Quadrisphaera setariae: one gene and its partner. The protein of the gene in region 1 binds, or shares a complex with, the protein of each later gene. Links are inferred from orthologs where the notes say so. Each region holds a gene or a part of one and is shown on either strand. Other genes may lie near its edges.

Region 1 (3,198 bases):
TTCTCCACCGTGCGGCGGATGGTCTCGCGGTACGCGACCTGGGGCTTGCCGACGCTCGCCTCGACCTTGAACTCCCGGCGCATGCGGTCGACCAGGATGTCGAGGTGGAGCTCGCCCATGCCCTTGATGATGGTCTGGCCGGTCTCCTCGTCGAGCTGGACCTGGAAGGTCGGGTCCTCCTCGGCGAGCTTCTGGATCGCGGTGCCCAGCTTCTCCTGGTCGGCCTTCGTCTTGGGCTCGATGGCCACGGAGATGACCGGCTCGGGGAACGTCATCGACTCGAGCACGATGGGCGCCGACGGGTCGCAGAGCGTCTCGCCGGTGGTCGTGTCCTTGAGGCCGATGACCGCGTAGATGTGACCGGCGGCCGCCTCGTCGACGGGGTTCTCCTTGTTGGAGTGCATCTGGAAGATCTTCCCGATGCGCTCCTTCTTGCCCTTGGTCGAGTTGACGACCTGGGCGCCCGAGGAGATCCGGCCCGAGTAGACGCGGATGTAGGTGAGCTTGCCGAAGAACGGGTGCGAGGAGATCTTGAAGGCGAGGGCCGAGAACGGCTCCTCGTACTTCGCCGCGCGGGTGAGCACGGTCTCCTCGTCGTTCGGCTTGTGGCCCTCGACGCTGGGGACGTCGAGCGGGGTCGGCAGGTAGTCGACGACCGCGTCGAGCATGGGCTGGACGCCCTTGTTCTTGAACGCCGAGCCGCACAGCACCGGGTAGAGCTGCGACGAGATCGTCATCTTGCGGATGGCGCCCTTGATCTCCTCAGGCGTCAGCTCCTCGCCGCCGAGGTACTTCTCGAGCAGCGCCTCGTCGGACTCGGCCACCGTCTCGATGAGCTGGTGGCGGTACTCCGCCGCCTTCTCGACGAGGTCCGCGGGGATCTCCTCGATGTCGTAGGCCTCGCCCTTGCCCGTCTCGCCGCGCCACACGAGGGCGCGGTTGTAGACGAGGTCGACGCAGCCGATGAAGCTGCTCTCGGAGCCGATCGGCAGCTGGATCACCAGCGGCGTGGCGCCGAGGCGGTCCTTGATGGTCTGGACGGTGAAGTAGAAGTCAGCGCCCAGCTTGTCCATCTTGTTGACGAAGCAGATGCGCGGGACGTCGTACTTGTCCGCCTGCCGCCACACCGTCTCGGACTGGGGCTCGACGCCCTCCTTGCCGTCGAAGACGGCGACAGCGCCGTCGAGGACGCGGAGGTTGCGCTCGACCTCGACCGTGAAGTCGACGTGGCCGGGCGTGTCGATGATGTTGAGCTGGGTGCCCTCCCAGAAGCAGGTGGTGGCAGCGGAGGTGATGGTGATGCCCCGCTCCTGCTCCTGCTCCATCCAGTCCATCGTGGCGGCGCCGTCGTGGACCTCGCCGATCTTGTAGTTGATCCCCGTGTAGAAGAGGATCCGCTCGGTCGTCGTGGTCTTGCCGGCGTCGATGTGCGCCATGATGCCGAAGTTGCGGACCTTGTTGAGGTCCATCAGCACGTCGAGTGCCACGCTGTGGTCCTGCCTGTCCGGCCCGCACGGGGCCCTAGGGAGCGGTGGGGGTCGTCCGCGCCGCCCGGTGGGCGGCGCGGACAGATGATCACCAGCGGTAGTGCGCGAACGCCTTGTTCGACTCGGCCATCTTGTGGGTGTCCTCGCGGCGCTTGACCGCGGCCCCCAGACCGTTGCTGGCGTCGATGATCTCGTTCATGAGGCGCTCGGTCATCGTCTTCTCGCGACGAGCACGGGCGTAGCTGGTCAGCCAGCGCAGCGCGAGCGTCGTCGAGCGACCGGCGCGGACCTCGATCGGCACCTGGTAGGTGGCACCGCCGACGCGGCGGGACTTCACCTCGAGGGCGGGGCGCACGTTGTCCATGGCCTTCTTGAGCGCCACGACCGGGTCGCCACCGGTCTTCTCGCGGGCGCCCTCGAGGGCCCCGTAGACGATGCGCTCAGCGACGGACTTCTTGCCGTCGACGAGGATCTTGTTGACGAGCTGGGTGACCAGCGGGGACCCGTAGACCGGGTCGACGACGAGCGGCCGCTTCGGGGCCGGTCCCTTGCGAGGCATCAGTTCCCCTTCTTCGCGCCGTAGCGGCTGCGGGCCTGCTTGCGGTTCTTGACCGCCTGGGTGTCGAGGGCGCCGCGGACGATCTTGTAGCGGACGCCGGGGAGGTCCTTCACACGACCACCGCGGACGAGCACGATCGAGTGCTCCTGGAGGTTGTGGCCCTCGCCCGGGATGTAGGCGGTGACCTCGACCTGGCTGGACAGGCGCACGCGGGCGACCTTGCGCAGCGCGGAGTTCGGCTTCTTCGGGGTGGTGGTGTACACGCGGGTGCACACGCCGCGGCGCTGCGGGCTCCCCTTGAGGGCCGGCGTCTTGGTCTTCGTCGCCTTGTCCTGGCGGCCCTTGCGGACCAACTGCTGGATGGTGGGCACTGAGTCTCCGTGGGTCGTGACGTGCGTCTGTCAGAGTCGGGCTGCCGGTGGCCGGACCTGTGGGTCCTACCGCCGCTCGTACTGCCTGGCCCCCGTGGTCGGGCACGTCCGACTGCCTGGCGGGCTTCCCCACCGGACCCTGCCCGGACGTCGAGCCCGCTCCTGCGAGCGGGACGGTCCTGGCGCACGGAGGCCCGGGCGCACCCGGGCTTCTGTCGAGGGTACGCGGTGCGCGATACACCAGTCAAAACGCCCCCGGCGACGGGGGTGTTCCCCGCCGCCGAGGGCGTCTCGGCGTTCCGGACCGGTGGCCGCTCCCCGCAGGGGGTCACGGCCACCGGGGCGGTGCGTCAGCGGCCGTAGCCGCCGATGTCGTACTCCTCGAGGGGCACGGCCTGGCCGGAACCCGCACCGAAGTAGCCCTCGTAGTCGGAGTCGTCGTAGCTCGGGATCGCGTACATCGCGGCCTTCGCCTCCTCCGTGGGCTCCACCTTGACGTCGCGGTAGCGCGCCAGTCCGGTGCCCGCCGGGATGAGCTTGCCCAGGATGACGTTCTCCTTGAGGCCGAGCAGCGGGTCGCTGCGCCCGTTCAGGGCGGCCTCGGTGAGCACGCGGGTCGTCTCCTGGAACGAGGCCGCGGACAGCCACGACTCCGTCGCCAGGGACGCCTTGGTGATGCCCATGAGCTCGGGGCGACCCGCGGCCGGCGTGCCGCCCTCCGCCACGACGCGGCGGTTCTCCGACTCGAACCGGCCGCGCTCGGCCAGCTCGCCGGGCAGCA
Region 2 (3,276 bases), on another replicon or contig:
CGTGGCTTCGAGGGGACGGGAGCCGATGACGAGGTCGCGCTCGGAGGCCAGCAGGGCCGCCACCCATTCGGCCAGGTCGGCACCCGGCTCGCCGGGGGCGGCGGGCTCGGTGGTGAAGGCGTGGCCGAACTTCGTGTGGAAGTAGCGGGCCTCGTTGGCGCGCAGGCCCGCGAGGGCGTCGGCGACGGGGGAGGACTCGAGGCCGACGGTCGAGACGTCGCGGAAGTCGACGACGTGAGGAGCGGGGACGGACATGCGCGGCATCCTGCCCGCGTCCGGCGCGTCGCGTCATGGGCCGCAGGTCCGACCGGGCCCCTGAGGGCCCTGTGGAGCGGATGACGGGAATCGAACCCGCGTAATCAGTTTGGAAGACTGAGGCTCTACCATTGAGCTACATCCGCATCACCGTCAGTCACCACCCCCGGAGACCGGGGGGCGGCGGACGGCGCGGACACGAGAGTACCGGCACGGCGCACGGCGCGGGCGCGTAGCCTTCACACCGCCCGCTGGGCACGGGGTGTGGCGCAGCCAGGTAGCGCGTCCGCTTTGGGAGCGGAAGGCCCCCGGTTCGAATCCGGGTACCCCGACGAGCGGCGATAAGGTGGCCGGCAGTGCCCGGCGCGGTTCGGTGCTGCCCGCGCGAGCCTGCACCACCTCGTCGCCGGCGCGCGGAAGCCCGCCGCACCAGAACGCTGACTGACCGACCGTCTCAAGACCTGGAGAACCCCTGCCGTGAAGAGCGACGTCGAGACCCTCAACCCGACGCGGGTCAAGCTCACCGTCGAGGTGCCCTTCGCCGAGCTGAAGCCGAGCCTCGACAAGGCCTACAAGTCGATCGCCGGCCAGGTCTCGGTGCCGGGCTTCCGCCGCGGCAAGGTGCCTGCGCGCGTCATCGACCAGCGCTTCGGCCGCGGCATGGTCATCCAGGAAGCCGTCAACGACGCGCTTCCCGGCTTCTACCAGCAGGCCGTGCAGGAGTCCTCGGTCCGGCCGCTGGGCCAGCCCGAGGTCGAGATCACCGAGGTGCCGGTCGGCGAGGGCAAGGACGCCGGTGACCTGAAGTTCACCGCCGAGGTGGACGTCCGCCCGACGATCGACCTGCCCGACTTCTCCACCATCTCCGTCTCCGTGGACGACGTCGAGGTCACCGACGCCGACGTCGACGCCAAGCTCGAGGAGCTGCGCGTCCGCTTCGGCACCCTCGTGCCCGTCGAGCGCGCCGTGCAGACCGACGACTCCGTCACCCTCGACCTCACGGCTGAGATCGACGGCGAGCAGATCGACTCCGCCGAGGGCATCAGCTACGTCGTGGGCCGCGGGACCATGCTCGAGGGCATGGACGACGCCCTCGAGGGCGCCTCGGTCGACGAGGAGCGCTCCTTCACCACCACGCTCGCCGGCGGCGAGCACGCCGGTGAGTCCGCCGAGGTCACCGTCGTCGTCAAGTCCGTCAAGGTGCGCGAGCTCCCCGAGCTCGACGACGACTTCGCCCAGCTCGCCAGCGAGTTCGACACCGTCGACGAGCTCCGCGCCGACCTGCGCTCCAAGGCGCAGGACGAGGCGGAGTTCCGCCAGGGCGTCCAGGCGCGCGACAAGGTCCTCGAGGCCCTGCTGGAGCAGGTCGAGATCCCCGTGCCGGACGGCGTCGTCGAGGACGAGGTGCACCGCCACCTCGAGAACGAGTCGCGTCTCGAGGACGACGAGCACCGCGCCGAGGTGACCGAGGAGACCCGCCGCGTGCTGCGCACGCAGTTCCTCCTCGACGCCGTGGCCGAGGCCGAAGAGGTCACGGTCGCCCAGCAGGAGCTGGTCGAGTACATCGTCGCCCAGGCCCCCGCCTACGGCATGGACCCCAACTCCTTCGCCCAGGCGATGGACCAGGCCGGCCAGGTGCCGGCGCTCGTCCAGGAGGTCGCTCGCCGCAAGGCGCTGGCCGCGGTGCTCGAGAAGGCGACCGTGACGGACGCCTCCGGCAACAAGGTCGACCTCGGCGACGAGGACGAGGACGACGCCGAGGGCGGCTCCTCCGAGGGTTCCGAGGCCGCTGAGGTCCTCGCGGCCGAGGAGAAGCCGAAGCGCACCCGCGCCAAGAAGCCGGCTGCTGACGCCGAGGCCTCCGAGGGTGAGGCCGCTGAGGCCGAGGAGAAGCCGAAGCGCACCCGCGCCAAGAAGCCGGCAGCTGACGCCGAGGGCACCGAGGGTGAGGCCGCTGAGGCCGCCGAGGCCGAGGAGAAGCCGAAGCGCACCCGCAAGCCGAAGGCCGAGGCCGCTGAGGCCGCCGGCTCGGCTGAGGCCGCCGAGGGCGCTGAGGGCTCCGGCACCCAGAGCTGAGGACGCGCTCCGCCCTGAGGCGGAGCCGCCACCGCCGCCGGTCGGGTCCGTCCCGACTGGCACGGGGCGCCCCTGTGCCAGTCCTTCTGGCACAGGGGCGCCCCGTGCCGTTCGCGGGACTGGTGCGGCGCCACCCGGCGGACGCCGTCAGCGTCCTGGTCTGCGACGGGGTCCCGGTGGCGTGCGCTCGCAGCGAACAGGAGCGGGGACCGGGACTGCCGCGCCCGTGCCCGGCGCTAGTGTCGACAGGGTCGCCAACCCGTCACCGGGGGCGACCACGACGGTGGCCGGAGAGCGATCCCGGCCCAGATGGATGGAGACCGACCCCGTGAGCGATTCCCGGCCGCGCGGACCCGAGGCCGCCGACGTGACGGCCCGCAGCCAGCCGTCGTCCCCGATGGGGCTCGACGAGCACATCTACCAGCGCCTCCTGCGCGAGCGCATCATCTGGCTCGGCTCGGACGTGCGCGACGACAACGCGAACGCGATCTGCGCCCAGCTGATGCTGCTCGCCGCCGAGGACCCGGACCGCGACATCTGGCTGTACATCAACAGCCCCGGCGGCTCGGTGACCGCGGGCATGGCCATCTACGACACCATGCAGTACGTCAAGCCCGACGTCGCCACGGTGGCGATGGGCCTGGCCGCTTCGATGGGCCAGTTCCTGCTGGCCAGCGGCGCGAAGGGCAAGCGCTACGCCACCCCGCACGCGCGGATCATGATGCACCAGCCCTCGGGCGGCATCGGTGGCACGGCCAGCGACATCGCCATCCAGGCCGAGCTGATCCTCGACATGAAGCGCACCCTGTCCCAGCTCACCGCTGACCAGACCGGCCAGACGATCGAGCAGATCAACAAGGACAACGACCGCGACCGGTGGTTCACCGCGGCGCAGGCCAAGGAGTACGGCTTCATCGACCACGTCATCACCAGCGCCGCCGACGT

Evidence for each region.
Region 2: the proteins of rpsG (region 1) and tig are in contact, whole or in part, in a crystal structure (PDB 3GTY), measured with the Thermotoga maritima proteins. The link is inferred for Quadrisphaera setariae from one-to-one orthologs. Residues at the interface, in WP_004081843.1 of Thermotoga maritima: Lys34, Lys52, Lys55, Glu59, Arg62, Gln63, Glu66, Asn67, Lys69, Val71, Arg95, Ala109, Lys110, Lys111, Gly112, Arg113, Pro114, Glu117, Glu121, Ile124, Ala125, Tyr127, Asn128, Asn129, Thr130, Gly131, Lys135, Asp139, Arg142, Met143; in WP_004081061.1 of Thermotoga maritima: Glu122, Val124, Val129, Leu130, Tyr133, Glu188, Gly259, Ile262, Tyr263, Glu266, Ser270, Glu273, Gln274, Glu277, Arg308, Gln311, Ile312, Ser315, Tyr316, Glu325, Arg329, Arg336, Leu363, Phe366, Trp367, Arg373, Leu377, Arg381, Leu384, Glu387.

The regions. Positions count from the first base shown.
Region 1 is NZ_VKAC01000001.1:100,474-103,671, reverse strand. What follows is about bases 312-3,198. They hold rpsG (30S ribosomal protein S7), read right to left. Parts: upstream 2,047-3,198; coding sequence 1,576-2,046; downstream 312-1,575. Other genes in these bases: FMM08_RS00515 (DNA-directed RNA polymerase subunit beta'), read right to left, coding at 2,768-3,198; rpsL (30S ribosomal protein S12), read right to left, coding at 2,046-2,417; fusA (elongation factor G), read right to left, coding at 312-1,487. In the rest of the region: more of fusA, read right to left, coding at 1-311.
Region 2 is NZ_VKAC01000003.1:229,843-233,118, forward strand. The notes cover bases 67-3,031. They hold tig (trigger factor), read left to right. Parts: upstream 67-732; coding sequence 733-2,331; downstream 2,332-3,031. Other genes in these bases: FMM08_RS06380 (DUF8821 family protein), read right to left, coding at 67-255; FMM08_RS06400 (ATP-dependent Clp protease proteolytic subunit), read left to right, coding at 2,729-3,031. Also shown: more of FMM08_RS06380, read right to left, coding at 1-66; more of FMM08_RS06400, read left to right, coding at 3,032-3,276. UniProt on the Bacillus subtilis protein: Involved in protein export. Acts as a chaperone by maintaining the newly synthesized protein in an open conformation. Functions as a peptidyl-prolyl cis-trans isomerase.